DNA from 2 places in the Nocardiopsis sp. CA-288880 genome. Region 1 is predicted to be linked to the other one. Evidence: predicted binding sites of a transcription regulator. Region 1 holds the regulator's gene; the other holds the start of a gene.

Region 1 (6,932 bases):
GGGAGGTCACCGTGCGCAGGTCGTCGTTGGCGGCGGCGTGCTTGCGCATGACGCGCTTGTGGGCCTGCTCGTTGCGCTTGTAGCCGTCGTAGGGGCCGACCACCCCGGCCAGCTCCGCGCTGCGGCGGTAGGCGGTGCCGGTCATCAGCGAGGTGACGGCGGCGGCGACGGCGCGGCCGCCGTCGGAGTCGTAGGCGTGGCCGGTGGCCATGAGGAGGGCGCCCAGGTTGGCGTAGCCGATGCCGAGCTGGCGGTAGGAGCGGGTCGTCTCACCGATCTTCTCGGTCGGGAAGTCGGCGAAGGTGATGGAGATGTCCATCGCCGTGATGACCAGCTCGGTGAGCCTGGTGAAGCCCTCGACGTCGAAGGTGTCGTCCTCGCGCAGGAACTTCAGCAGGTTGATCGAGGCCAGGTTGCAGGACGAGTCGTCCAGGGACAGGTACTCGCTGCACGGGTTGCTGGCGCTGATCCGCCCGGTCTCGGGGTTGGTGTGCCAGTCCTGGATGGTGCCGTCGTACTGGATGCCGGGGTCGGCGCACTCCCAGGCGGCCCTGGCCATCCGGGTGAAGAGGTCCTTGGCGTCCACGGTGGCGACGACCTCGCCGGTGGTGCGGGAGGTGAGGCCGAACTCCGACCCGGTGTCGACGGCGCGCATGAACGCGTCGGAGACGCGGACGGAGTTGTTGGCGTTCTGGTACTGGACGCTGAACATGTCGGCGCCGCCCAGGTCCACGTCGAAGCCGGCGTCGCGCAGGGCGCGGATCTTGTGCTCCTCGCGGGCCTTGGTCTCGACGAACTCCTCGATGTCGGGGTGGTCGACGTCCAGGACGACCATCTTGGCGGCCCGGCGGGTGGCTCCGCCGGACTTGATGGTCCCGGCCGAGGCGTCGGCCCCGCGCATGAAGGACACGGGTCCGGAGGCCGTGCCGCCCGAGGACAGCAGCTCCTTGCTGGAGCGGATGCGGGAGAGGTTCACACCCGCGCCGGACCCGCCCTTGAAGATGATCCCCTCTTCCTTGTACCAGTCGAGGATCGACTCCATGGTGTCGTCGACGGAGAGGATGAAGCACGCGCTGACCTGCTGCGCCGAGGCCGTCCCGACGTTGAACCACACCGGCGAGTTGAAGCTGAACAGCTGGTTGGCGAGGGCGTGCTTGAGCTCGTGGTCGAAGATCTCCGCGTCCTCGTCGCCGGCGAAGTAGCCGTTCTCGACGCCGGTCGCGGTGTAGACGCCGACGACGCGGTCGATGAGCTGCTTGAGGCTCCACTCGCGCTCGGGGGTGCCGACGGCTCCGCGGAAGTACTTGCTCGCCACGATCTGGGTGGCGTTCATGGACCAGGAGGCGGGGAACTCCACGCCGCGCTGCTCGAAGTTGACCGTGCCGTCACGCCAGTTGGTCATGACGACGTCGCGGCGCTCCCACTCCAGGGAGTCGTACGGGTGCGTCCCGGGGGTCGTGAAGATTCGCTTGATCTTCAGGCCCTTGCGGCTCCCCTTGCCCTTGCGTCCCGTCGAACCGCTGGCGGTTTCCGTCATCGTGGATTCTCCCCCTACCTCGTGGGCACGGCCTGCCCAACCGTGCACGGCGTCCTTGGAATACGGGACGGCCGGTCACGGGAGGACGTGTCCCGCGGTGTCCGGCCAGCCCCTGCGGCGCCCCGCCCGCGGCCCTCTCCCGGCCGCGGGGGCGCTACCCGCTGGTGGTGCTGCTCTCGGGGAGGGGGCCGGCCGCGCCGTCGCCGTCCTCCCGGTCCTGCCTCAGGCTGGCGATCTCGGCCTCGAAGTCGGCGAGGCTCTCGAAACCGCGGTAGACGCTGGCGAAGTGCAGGTAGGCCACCTCGTCCAGGTCACGCATCGGGCCGAGGATGGCCAGGCCGATCTCGTGGGCCGGCACCTCGGCGACGCCGCGTCCGCGGATCTCCTCCTCGACCTGCTGGCCGAGCTTGGCGAGCGCGTCCTCGGAGACGGGGCGGCCCTGGCAGGCCCGGCGCACACCGGCGATGATCTTGGTACGGCTGAAGGGCTCGGTGACCCCGGAGCGCTTGGCGACCATCAGCAGGACGGTCTCCTGCGTGGTGAACCTGCGCTCGCACACCGGGCAGGACCGGCGGCGCCTGATGGCCGCGCCGTCGTCGGTGGACCTGCTGTCGATCACCCTGGTGTCCGGATGGCGGCAGAACGGACAGTGCATCCTGGTTCACCTGCTTCCCTCACCGAATCGACACCCTGTATCTCTACTAAACCACAACTCCTGGGCAATCCATCCCTCGAGAGCACCAGATGTTGTGGTCGAACTTAGGCGCAGCGAGGGGTGGCCCGCAACTCCGCGGCCCGCGTGTCCCGCACGCGGGCACGCGACGCGGCCAAGTGGCACAGCGGCGACCCGGTCGGCCCGCGTGCCCGCGCGCGGGCACGCGACGGGACCCGCGGCGGACGGAGGGGACGGCATGGGGACGCCGGGCCGCCCCGGGGGCGCCCGGCTCCGTCGACAAGAATAGCGGCGGAGGCCCCCGGCGCCCGCTGCGACCGGCGGCCCGCCGCGCCCGGAAGCACGTCCCACGAGGGAGTTCCGGCGTCACCCCCGGGATCCGGGAGACCAGTCCCACATCCCCCGGAACCGCCCTCGGGGAGACGTGTTCGCGCATTCCGGGGACAACACCACGTGAACACGTGTACACACGTCGGTAGAGGCCGGAAATTGACCGCGAAAACACGCGGGACAATGGCCCGAACCATCGAACGCTTGTTTGATATCACCGTGCGCAACGTCTAATGTTGACTGTGATTTCACGCTGGTTTCGCCATCACGCGGACCCCAGGTCGGCGCGGTTGCGGACCGGTGGTGGCCAGTCACGCAATCAGGCCCTGACCGAACCGAATGCCGAGGAGGCCCGGCCGTGCCGGAGGAGAATCCCGGAACCGCAGATTCCACCGCCGTTCTCACCGCAGTGGGGAACACGGAGGGATCCACGCCCGAAGCCCCCAAACTCACCGCCCGACAGCAGAGCGTCCTGAACTGCATCCAGCGGTATGTGCGCGAGCGGGGCTTCCCCCCGTCCATAAGGGAAATCGGGGAAGCGGTCGGCCTCTCCAGCCCTTCCAGCGTGGCGCACCAGCTCAAGGTCCTCCAGCGCAAGGGCTACCTGCACCGGGACCAGAACAGGCCCCGGGCGGTGGAGCTGCGCTCGCCCGGCCGCTCCTCCGGCCAGACCGTGACCCCCGAGGACATCGACCCCTCGCGCGCCGCGGCCGTGCCCCTGGTCGGCCGCATCGCCGCCGGCGGGCCCATCCTGGCCGAGGAGTCGGTGGAGGACGTGCTCGCGCTGCCCCGCCAGCTGGTCGGGGAGGGACGCCTGTTCATGCTCACCGTGGTCGGCGACTCGATGATCGACGCCGCCATCACCGACGGCGACCTGGTCGTGGTCCGCCAGCAGCAGGACGCCAACAACGGTGACATCGTGGCGGCCCTGCTGGACGACGAGGCGACCGTCAAGGTCCTGCGCCGCGAGGAGGACGGCCACGTCTGGCTGATGCCGCGCAACGATGCCTACGAGCCGATCAACGGGGACGCCGCCACCGTCCTGGGCAAGGTCGTCGCGGTCATGCGACGCGTCTGACCCCGGCCCCACCGCCCCGCGCCTCCGGCGCCGTCCCGCGACGGCCCGGGGGCGCCGTGCCGTGCGCGGGCGGCCGGACCGGCCGGGGCCGCCCGGCCCGCGCACGGTCGCGGGATCCTCGGCACGTTCCCGGACCCCCGGGCACAGGCCGGCCCGCGCACGGTCGCGGGCCGGCCTGTGGACGACGGGGGCCCGCAGGGCGGGGCCGCTAGGCTGGAACCGTGTCCACACCACTCTCCTCCCCCTCCGCCCGGCCGCGCGCCGCACTGGTCGGCGGTGCCCTCGCAGTCCTGCTGTCCGCCGCCGCCTGCTCCCCGGCCGACACCGGCGGCGCCGAGCCCCCCGGTGCCGGCGGGGTCGAGCGCGAACTCGCCTTCGAGGGCGGCGGGCACGAGGTGTCCGCGAGCTTCCGCACACCGCACGACGCGTCCGGGAGGGTCCCCGGCGCACTCATCATCTCCGGCAGCGGTCCCACCGACCGCGACGGCAACGCGCCCGCGCGGCCCGACGCCGACACCAACCGCAACCTCTCCCGCGTACTCGCCGAAGCCGGTGTGGCCTCGCTGCGCTACGACAAGTTCGGCAGCGGCCCGGATCCGCAGACCGGGGAGGAGACCGGCCCCGGGGGCGTCCGGACGATCGCCCCGGTGGACCCCGAGGTCTTCGACCGGCAGGTCGTGGCGGCGTACGAGGAGCTCGTCGCGCAGCCCGAGGTGGACCCGGGGCGCGTGGTCGTCGTCGGCCACAGCGAGGGCGCCCTCTACGCCCTGCGCGCCCACGAGCTCATCGGCTCCGGGCGCCCCTCGCCCGCGCTGGTGCTGGCCGCCCCTCCGGGCACGCGCTACCTGGACCTCGTCGACCGCCAGGTCACCGAGCAGGTCCGCCTGGCGGAGGGGGCGGGCCAGATCGAGGAGGCGGAGGCCGTGCAGCTCCTCTCCGACATGCGCGCCGGGCGGGCCGCGGTCAGGGGAGGACGCGACCTCACGTCGCGGGAGAGCGACCAGCTCGGCGTCTACACGCCGTGGAACGCCGACTTCCTCTCGTTCATGGACGGCCTCGACCCCGTCGAACTCGGTCGCGGCCTGCCCGGGGGCACACCGGTCCTGGTCCTGTGGGGGGAGGACGACGCCCAGGTCTCGCGGGAGGACGTGGACCGGCTCATGACGGGTCTGGACGGCGCCGAACGCGTGGACCTGCCCGGTACCGACCACATCCTCCGGGCCTTCGAGGACGAGCCCGGAGCGGCCGTCCTGGACTCGGACAGACCCTTCGCCGAGGGGGTCGCCCCGGCGCTGGAGGAGTTCCTCGACACTGCCTGGTAGGGTTCCCGGCTTTCGGGGGCGCCCGGGGGGGGGCGCCGGTCCGTCACTCGGGGATCGACTCCGGGAGGGCCCCGACCACGGCCAGGGCGAGCTCCTCCGCGTCGGCGACGATACGCTCCTCGTCGGCCGGCCCGGTCGCGTCGTAGCCGGACGCCACGCTGTAGCAGGACTCCAGGTACAGGTTGGAGACCCGCGTCCCCACGCAGCCGACCGTGAACGGCTCCCCGCGGGTCCAGCGCACCGCCTCCTCGCCGACACCGTCCAGCCCGGCGGTGTCGTGCTGTTCCGTGGTCGCGCGCAGGTTGTCGGCGGCGGTCGTCACCCCGCCCGGGTTGGGGGCGGCCACCATCACCAGCATCGCCGTGGCCGGGACCGCCTCTCCCGGGCCCTGCGGGGTCGCCCAGCGGCACTGCCACCCGGACCCGGCCGGGTCCTCCGGGCCGCCGACCGGCTCCTCCAGCTCCAGTTCGTGCCCCGGCACCAGCGCGTCCAGCGTCTCCGTCGCGACGGCGGCGCACTCGGGGGCCGACTCGTACTCGCCCGTCTCCGGGGAGTCCCGCGTGACGACGTACCAGATCGCGCCGGCCGCGAGCAGGAGCAGGGCCAGGCCGGCGGCGACCACTCCCGCCGTCGCGCAGCCCCTGCTCTGCGGCTGCGCAGACGGCACCACCTCGGGAGGAGGGCCGTACGGGGGCTGGGCGGGGTACTGCGGGCTCACAGGGACTCCCCGATCCGTCCGGCGAACTCGGCGGCCAGGTCGGCCGCCTCCTCGGGGTCGACCGGCTCCTGCCCGGCCAGGCCCGCGTAGGACACGCGCACGAACAGGTTGTCGCTGTGGAAGGCGAGTTCGGCGGTGCCGGGCACCTGCCCGTGCCACACCGCGCCCTCGCCCGTCGGCAGGTCCACCTCCTCGGCGCGCACGGGCAGCAGTGCCGTGTACGCCTCCGCGGCACGGTCGGCCCCGGTCACCGGTTCCTCCCCCGTGGCGTCGGTGAAGAGCGCCGACACGTCGACGCGCAGTGCTCCCCCGTCGCCGCCGGGGGCCCCGGGCGAGGACCACGCGCACACGAGGTTGTCGCCGCCCTCCAGGGGGCCCTGCTCCCGGGGCTGCGCGACCGCCCCGGGCAGGCGCTCCGCGAGGAGTTCGCCGGTGACGGCGTCGCAGCCGGTCGCCGCGGCGTGCACGTCACCGCTCTCGGGGACGTCCGGGTCGTTCCCGGACAGCCACAGCCCGCCGCCGACGGCGGCCGCGGACAGCACCGCCGCGCCCGCACCGATCACGGCCACCCGCACGAGGGGACCCACCCGGCCACCCGCCTCCCTGTCGGTCACCGAGCCGACCGCGGGGGACGGCGGCCGCGCCCGGCGGCCGCCGTCCCGTTCCGGTCAGCCGACGACGATGTTCACCAGCTTCGGCGCGCGCACGATGACCTTGCGGATCTGCTTGTCGCCGATGAAGCCCTGGGCCCGCTCCGACGCCAGCGCCAGCTTCTCCAGCTCGGCGGGGTCGATGTCGGGCGCCACGGACAGCTTGTCACGGACCTTGCTCTGGACCTGCACGACACAGGTCACGGTCTCCTGCACCAGGAGGCCGGGGTCCGCCTCGGGCCAGTGGCCGACGGCGACGGTGCCCACGTGCCCCAGCTTCTCCCAGCCCTCCTCCGCCACGTAGGGCGCGAACAGGGACAGGGCGACGGCCACGAACTCGGCGGCCTCGCGCACCGCGGGGTCGCCCGCGCCGGGGCCGGAGTCGATGGCCTTGCGGGCCGCCGAGACCAGCTCCATGGTGCGGGCGATGGCCACGTTGAACCGCCGCGACTCGACCAGGTTCGTGATCTGGTCGATGGTGCGGTGCGTGACCCTGCGCAGGGCGGTGTCGCCCCCGGCGGGGTCGGTGCCGGGCTCGCTGGCCGCTCCCGCCTCGCTCATCACCCGGTAGGCGCGGTTGAGGAACTTCTGCGCCGCGACGGCGGACACGTCGGCCCAGTCGAC
Region 2 (6,932 bases), 3.6 Mb from region 1:
AACAGCACGGAGATGGCGAGCGAGTTGGGGTGCTCGTCGGAGTCGCGGCTCTCCCGGACGCCGGCGTCCCGGGGGTCCAGGCTCGGGTGGGTCTTCCACTTGCTGCGGGGGGTGGAGGCGAGCACGTCGTCGGTGTAGCCGAAGCTGCTGGACCCGACGGAGGAGTTGTACGCCTGGCGCGCGTGGTAGGCGTCGGTGGACCAGTTGCTGTTTCCCATGGGTGGGTCTCCTTCTGAGGGGACGGGAGCGGCCGGGGAGGGGCCGCGGGTCGGTGCCCTAGCGGGCGGGGGCGGTGGGTGGAGAGGGTTCCGGCATGTGGAACGGGCGGAACCGGCGCGGGCCGAAGACGCGCTCCAGCACGTCGTCGAGTTCGCAGAGCAGGGCGAACCCGTCGCGGGGCCGCCGCTCGGGCGCCGGCAGGGTGCATCCGCGCGCGAAGGAGCGCAGTTCCCGGGGCAGGCGCCCCGCGGTGACGAACTCGACGCACCGGGTGGCCATGTGGACGTCGGTCTGCGGCACGGCCGGGCGTCGCGCGGCCACCTCGGGCGGGTAGAGGTCCTCGCGGCCCGGCACCATGGCCGGGACGTGCGGTGCGGTGCGCGACGCGTGCGAGGTCACCGAGTAGCACCAGTCGACCAGCACCAGCCCGTGCTCGGCGGGGTGGACCAGCACGTGCTCGGGCACGACCGCGCCGTGCACGACCCCTGCCCGCGCCGCGTTGCCGACGGCCACCAGCAGGCGGCGCCACATCCACGCCGCGTCGCGGGGGTCGACCCCGTCGGGGTAGGCCCGCCGCACGTCGGCGAGGGTGTGGAAGCCGTGCAGCCGCCCCAGCACGTTCGCGCGGCGCTCCACCCCGGTCGCGGCGTCGCGGTGCTTGAACGAGTCCACCAGCTCGGGGACGAACGCCCGGTAGTGCTCGTGGCCCTTCTCGCGCATGCGGCGCAGGGCGGTCGCCTCGGCCTCCATCAGGTCGTTGTCGCGGGGGGACCGGGGGAGCTTGAGCACGGCGTCGTGCCACTCCCCGTCGCGGTAGCGGACCGGGTGCAGGTCGGCGACGTCCCCCCGGGCCAGGCGCCCCGCCGCGACACGGTAGGCGCGCTTCCGGGTGGTGAGGGTGAGGTCGTCGAAGCGCAGGTCCCCGGCGGCCATCTCCCGGTACAGGGCCCACAGCCGTGTGAGCCGGGTGAAGGCCTCCGAGGCCTCCGCGCGACGGCTCCCGGGCGCCGGGTCGGGGTGGACCAGGCGGGCCAGGCGGCGGTACTCGGCGGTGGCGGCCGGGGGGACGGCTCCGCCGCCGACCGGCACGGGGCCGAACAGCGCGGCGGGGTCCTCGGCCAGGGAGACGGTGCGCAGGGCCGCGTCGAACGCCGCGGTGTCGTGCTGTTCCGTGCTCATCGGTCCCTCCCTTCTCGTACGTGGCGCGCGGCCCCCGGAGCGGGGACGACGGCGGGGCGGCTCCGGGGCGGGTCCCGGCGCGGTCGGGACGCCCCGGTCACTGGGCGCTCCTCAGCAGGGGCGGGTGCAGGAGCGCGGCGCCGCCGGCCCGGTACAGGCGGGCGCGGCGCCCGCCTCCGGAGCCGCCGTGCTCGGCGAGTTCCCCGGTGTCCTCCACGAACCCGGGGGTGGCGAGGATCTTGCGGTGGAAGTTGGCGGCGTGCAGGGTGCGCCCCCACACCGCCTGGTACACCTCCCGCAGCGCCGTGATGGTGAAGGCGGACGGCAGGAACGCGGTGGCCAGGGCGGTGTACTCCAGCTTGGAGCGGGCGCGTTCGACCGCGTCGGCGAGGATCCGCCCGTGGTCGAACGCGAGGTCGCGGCCGGCCCGGGAGCCCTCGCCGTGCCCGAGCTCGCTCCACGGGACCCAGGCGGCCTCCTCGGTGTCCCTGCCGCTGTGGGGGTCGGGCAGGTCGGGGGCCAGGAGCATGTGGGCGACCGAGAACACGCGCATGCGGGGGTCGCGCCCCCGCGCCCCGTAGGTGCCCAGCTGCTCCAGGTGCAGTTCGGTGGGGAGCCGGGTCTTCTCCGACAGCACGCGCAGGGCGGCGTCGGGCAGGTCGGGGTCGGCGGGGCCGTCCGGCCCGTCCTCCGCGCGGACGAACCCGCCGGGCAGCGCCCACCGGCCGCGCTGCGGGTGGGCGGCGCGCCGTGTGAGCAGTACGTGGGGGGTCCCCGTCCGCCGGGACCCGGTCTCCCCGGTCCCGGCCTCCGGGCGGATCGTGAGGGCGACGACGTCGACGGTGACCGCGGCGGGGGCGAAGGCGTGGGGGTCGTAGCCGGAGAGGAACCTGCTCTCCGGTTCGTCGTGCTCGGGCGTCCTGTCCTCGGTCACGTGCGGGTCCTCGTTATTCTCAATCTGAGTTTTTCTCTGTCTGAGAGGAACTTAGCACGCGGTCCTGCCCCCGTCCACCCCTTTTCCGCCCCCCGTGCCCGGGGCCGGGTCCTTCCGGGCGGCCGAGCGCAGGAGCAGCCATGCCGCGGCCGCGAACCAGGTCAGCCCGACCGTCAGGACGACCCGCTGTCCCAGGCCGTGGAAGCCGTGCTCCGCGGACGCCATGAAGGCCGCGAAGAGCGGCGGGACGAGGGCACCCGTGGCGCAGCAGTACGCCACCCACGCCCGCCGTCCCGGTTCGGCGGCCAGGCGCCACGCCATCGCCAGGGGCGCCGCCGTGAGGGCGGCGTGGAAGGGCAGCACGTTGACCGCGTGGACCGTCCCGGCCGGGGTGGTCGCGCCCGCCGCCCCGACCCCCGCGGGGTCGGTCGGGAACACGCCGGCGACGACCAGGCACGCCCCTGTCAGGGCGGTCAGGGCCGGCAGCGCGAGCGAGCTCCGGCCGGTGGGCGCCGCCCTCCGCACGCCGAGGGAGAAGGCCAGCAGGAGGAGGCCGGTGGCGATGAAGTTGGCCGTCTGTATCCAGCCCCTCTCCCCGAGGGCGAGTTCGCTGCCGAACCGGTGGAGCGGATCGTAGTCCGGGCGGTACGCCCCCTCGGTGAGGAGGACCGGGACGAACAGGGGGGCGGCGGCGCCGCAGGCGAGGAGTGCGCGGGTGAAGCGGTCGGCGGGGGGTGCCATGCCTGTCTCCTTATCAGTGGTAAGTCCTTATCACTGCTAAGCTACCTTAGCGGTGATAAGCTCCCTGTTCCGGAGGCAGAGCACAGAGGGCGGTGTGATGGTGGACCGGCGGACGATCGTCGAGGCGGCACTGGAGCTGCTCGACGACGAGGGGCTGGACCGGTTGACCGTCCGGCGGCTGGCCGAGCGCCTGGGCGTGAAGTCGCCGGCGCTCTACTGGCACTTCCGCGACAAGCGGGAACTCCTCGACAGGATGGCCGAGCACCTGCGCCCGCCACGGAGTCCCCCGGGGCCCGGGGAGGACTGGCGCTCCTGGTCGCTGCGCCGGGCCCGGGAGCGCCGGGCCGCGCTGATGTCCCACCGCGACGCGGCCCGGGTCGTGGCAGGCAGTCGCGCGGGGGAGGCCACCCTCGCCGACTTCGACGCCGAACTCGCCGTCCTGGTCGGCTTCGGCTTCGGTCCCGTGCGCGCCGTTCGCGCCGCGGTCCTCGTCGACCACTACGTGGTGGGCTCGGTCCTCCAGCAGCAGGCCGACGCGCAGCGCCACGCGGCCGCGGGGGAGACGCCTCCCGAGGACCTTCCCGAGGAGGCGCGGGCCGCGCTGACCGGAGCGACGCCCACCCTGGCCGCGGCGCTCGCCGGAGGAGGGGACCCCGGTGGGGACGAGGCCTTCGAGGACGGCCTGCTCATGATCGTCGACGGCATCGCTGCCGGCCTCGAACGGGACCGGACCGCCTGATCCGCAGGGAGATCGCGCGGGGCGTGGCGGTCCGGCGGGGGAGGCGACACGCCCGGGCGGACGGACGGCGGGGGTCGGCGCCCACCGCTAGCATGGTGCGAACGGACGTTCGAGGACATGCGCGAAGACGAGCGAGGGTGGGCGGAGTGCGAGTGTTGGGGATCGACCCGGGGCTGACCCGGTGCGGTGTCGGTGTCGTCGAGGGGGCCATCGGCAAGCCGCTCACCCTCCTCGGAGCCGACGCCGTCCGCACCAGTCCCGACACCGAGCTGCCCCAGAGGCTCGTCGGCATCGAGCGCGGGATCGAGGAGTGGCTGGACCGGTTCCGACCCGACGCGGTCGCCGTCGAACGGGTCTTCGCCCAGCACAACCTCAGCACGGTCATGGGCACGGCCCAGGCCAGCGGCATCGCCCTGGTGTGCGCCGCGCGCCGGGGCCTGCCCGTCGCCCTGCACACACCGAGCGAGGCCAAGGCCGCCATCACCGGCAGCGGCCGCGCCGACAAGGCGCAGGTCGGCACCATGGTGGCGCGTATCCTCGGACTCGACGGCCCTCCCAGGCCCGCGGACGCGGCGGACGCCGTCGCCCTCGCCATCTGCCACATCTGGCGCGGCGGGGCGCAGGCCCGGGTCGCCCAGGCCGCACAGGACTTCGCCCGCAAGGTGGAACTCGCCCGCCGCACCCGCGGCCGCTAGCTCCCCGCCCCCAGGAAGGAGAAGGGCACCGCCCCCCGGTGCCCGCACGAGATGATCGCGTTCCTCACCGGCCGGGTGGCCGCACGCGGCGCCGGCAGCGCCGTGATCGACGTCGGCGGGGTCGGCATGACCGTCCAGTGCACCCCCTCCGCCCTGTCCCGGCTCCACGTCGGCGAGACCGGCACCGTGTCCACCAGCCTCATCGTCCGCGAGGACTCCCTGACCCTGTTCGGGTTCGCCGACGACGACGAGAGGCACCTGTTCGAGCAGTTGCAGACCGCGTCCGGGGTCGGACCGCGACTGGCCCTGGCGATCCTCTCCGTCCACAGCCCGGCCGGCCTGCGCCAGGCCGTGGCGACCGAGGACACCGCTGCCCTGACCCGCGTGCCGGGCATCGGGAGGAAGGGCGCGCAGCGCATCGTCCTGGAGCTGGCGGGCAAGCTGGAGGCGCCCGTCCTCACCGACGGCACGCTGCCCCCCGCGGAGGGGGCCCCTGCGGGGGCGTCCGACGCCGCCCGGCGCGCGCAGGTCGTCTCCGGCCTCGTCAACCTCGGCTGGTCGGCCAAGGACGCCGAGGCCGCCGCGGCCGCCGTCACCGCCGAGTCCGCGAGCACCGACGTCGCCGTCCTGCTGCGCACCGCCCTGCGCAGGCTCAGCCGCGCCTAGGAGGAAGGCACCCCATGCACGAACCGTACGAGTCCGGCGAGGCCCACGGGGCCGCCCCGTACGAGCGCGAGGCGGTCTCCTCCGACGCCAGCCTCGACGACCGCCAGGTCGAGGGAGCCCTGCGCCCCCGCGCCCTGGACGAGTTCGTCGGGCAGGAGCGGGTGCGCGAGCAGCTCTCCCTGGTGCTCGACAGCGCACGGAGGCGCAACCGGGCCCCGGACCACATCCTCATGTCCGGCGGCCCCGGCCTGGGCAAGACCACCCTGGCCATGATCATCGCCGCCGAGATGGGCGCCCCGCTGCGCATCACGTCGGGCCCGGCCATCGAGCGCTCCGGCGACCTGGCGGCCGTCCTCTCCACCCTCCAGGAGGGCGAGGTGCTGTTCCTGGACGAGATCCACCGGATGGCCCGGCCCGCCGAGGAGATGCTCTACGTCGCGATGGAGGACTACCGGGTCGACGTCGTGGTCGGCAAGGGCCCCGGCGCGACCGCCATCCCCCTGGAGATCGCCCCGTTCACCCTGGTCGGGGCCACCACCCGGGCGGGCATGCTGCCCGCCCCGCTGCGCGACCGGTTCGGTTTCACCGCGCACATGGACTTCTACTCCCCGGACGAGCTGGAGCTGATCCTGCACCGCTCGGCGGGCCTGCTCGGGGCTCCCCTCGCGGAGGACGCGGCCCGGGAGATCGCCGGGCGCTCGCGCGGGACGCCCCGTATCGCCAACCGGCTGCTGCGCCGGGTGCGCGACTACGCCGAGGTCCGGGGGGACGGGCACCTGTCGCTGCGGACCGCCCGCGCCGCGCTCGAGCTGTACGAGGTCGACGGCCTCGGCCTGGACCGGCTGGACCGCGCCATCCTCGACGTCCTCATGCACCGCTTCCGCGGCGGCCCCGTCGGCCTGTCCACGCTCGCGGTGTCGGTGGGGGAGGAGGCGGAGACCGTGGAGGTCGTCGCCGAGCCGTTCCTCGTCCGGTCCGGCTTCCTGGCGCGCACCCCGCGCGGCCGGGTGGCCACGCCGCAGGCCTGGGCGCACATGGGCCTCACCCCGCCGCCGGACGCCGCGTTCGGCGCGGGGTCCGCCGGTCCCGCGTCCGCCGGGGCGGCCGCGCCCGGCACCGCCGCGGGAGCCGGCGCCGGGGGCGGCGCCTCCGGGGCGACGCCCTGACCGGACGGTCCGCGGCGCCTCCTGACCGGGCGGGCTGACAGGGGGCGTCGCACCGGGCACAATGGGTCCCGCGTGTGTGAAACGGGGCTGAACCGTTAACACTCCGATCTCCGGCGGTGGGGGATCGGTGACCGGCGCCACGTAAACTTTGGACGAATCAGCCGATACGGGGCAGGGCTCCGTACGTGTTGTTCGACACCGGCGGAACGAGTCGGCCGCCCCGCGCGTTGTACGTGCCGGGTGTGGTCCGGATCGTTCCGGGTTCGGGCGACACGAAGAAGGTGGCCGCCGGCAGTGCCCCACCGGCACCCGCGGACCACATGACGAAACGTCAGGAAGGACGCCCCCGTGCAGGGCCTTTACCATCTCGCCGACGCAGCAGAGCCCACGGGCGGGCTTCTCGGCATGCTCTTCCCGTTCCTGATGATCATCCTGGTCTTCTGGCTGCTGTTCTGGCGCCCGAACCAGAAGCGCCGCCAGCAGGAGGCGCAGATGCAGAGCGCGCTGGCCCCGGGCGTCGAGGTGATGACCAAGGCGGGCATCTTCGCGACCATCGTCGAGATCCACGAGCAGGACGTCCTGCTGGAGATCGC

The links. The regulator LexA, encoded in region 1, represses DNA repair genes until DNA is damaged. The targets are predictions, from matches to a motif close to TCGAACANNTGTTCGA.
Region 2: ruvC (crossover junction endodeoxyribonuclease RuvC) is a predicted target of LexA. The motif match lies at 3,910-3,925, and genes of this name have one in related genera.

What each region holds. Positions count from the first base shown of each region.
Region 1 is NZ_CP192105.1:1,614,431-1,621,362, reverse strand. It holds gene ACQPYD_RS07125 (vitamin B12-dependent ribonucleotide reductase) at 1-1,537, opposite strand, end outside; gene nrdR (transcriptional regulator NrdR) at 1,692-2,192, opposite strand; gene lexA (transcriptional repressor LexA) at 2,899-3,618, shown strand; gene ACQPYD_RS07110 (alpha/beta hydrolase family protein) at 3,840-4,940, shown strand; gene ACQPYD_RS07105 (hypothetical protein) at 4,984-5,610, opposite strand; gene ACQPYD_RS07100 (hypothetical protein) at 5,655-6,227, opposite strand; gene leuS (leucine--tRNA ligase) at 6,327-6,932, opposite strand, start outside.
Region 2 is NZ_CP192105.1:5,646,086-5,653,017, reverse strand. It holds gene ACQPYD_RS24485 (hypothetical protein) at 1-218, opposite strand, end outside; gene ACQPYD_RS24480 (J domain-containing protein) at 277-1,398, opposite strand; gene ACQPYD_RS24475 (NUDIX hydrolase) at 1,496-2,332, opposite strand; gene ACQPYD_RS24470 (DUF998 domain-containing protein) at 2,384-3,073, opposite strand; gene ACQPYD_RS24465 (TetR/AcrR family transcriptional regulator C-terminal domain-containing protein) at 3,171-3,812, shown strand; gene ruvC (crossover junction endodeoxyribonuclease RuvC) at 3,959-4,507, shown strand; gene ruvA (Holliday junction branch migration protein RuvA) at 4,559-5,173, shown strand; gene ruvB (Holliday junction branch migration DNA helicase RuvB) at 5,188-6,339, shown strand; gene yajC (preprotein translocase subunit YajC) at 6,688-6,932, shown strand, end outside.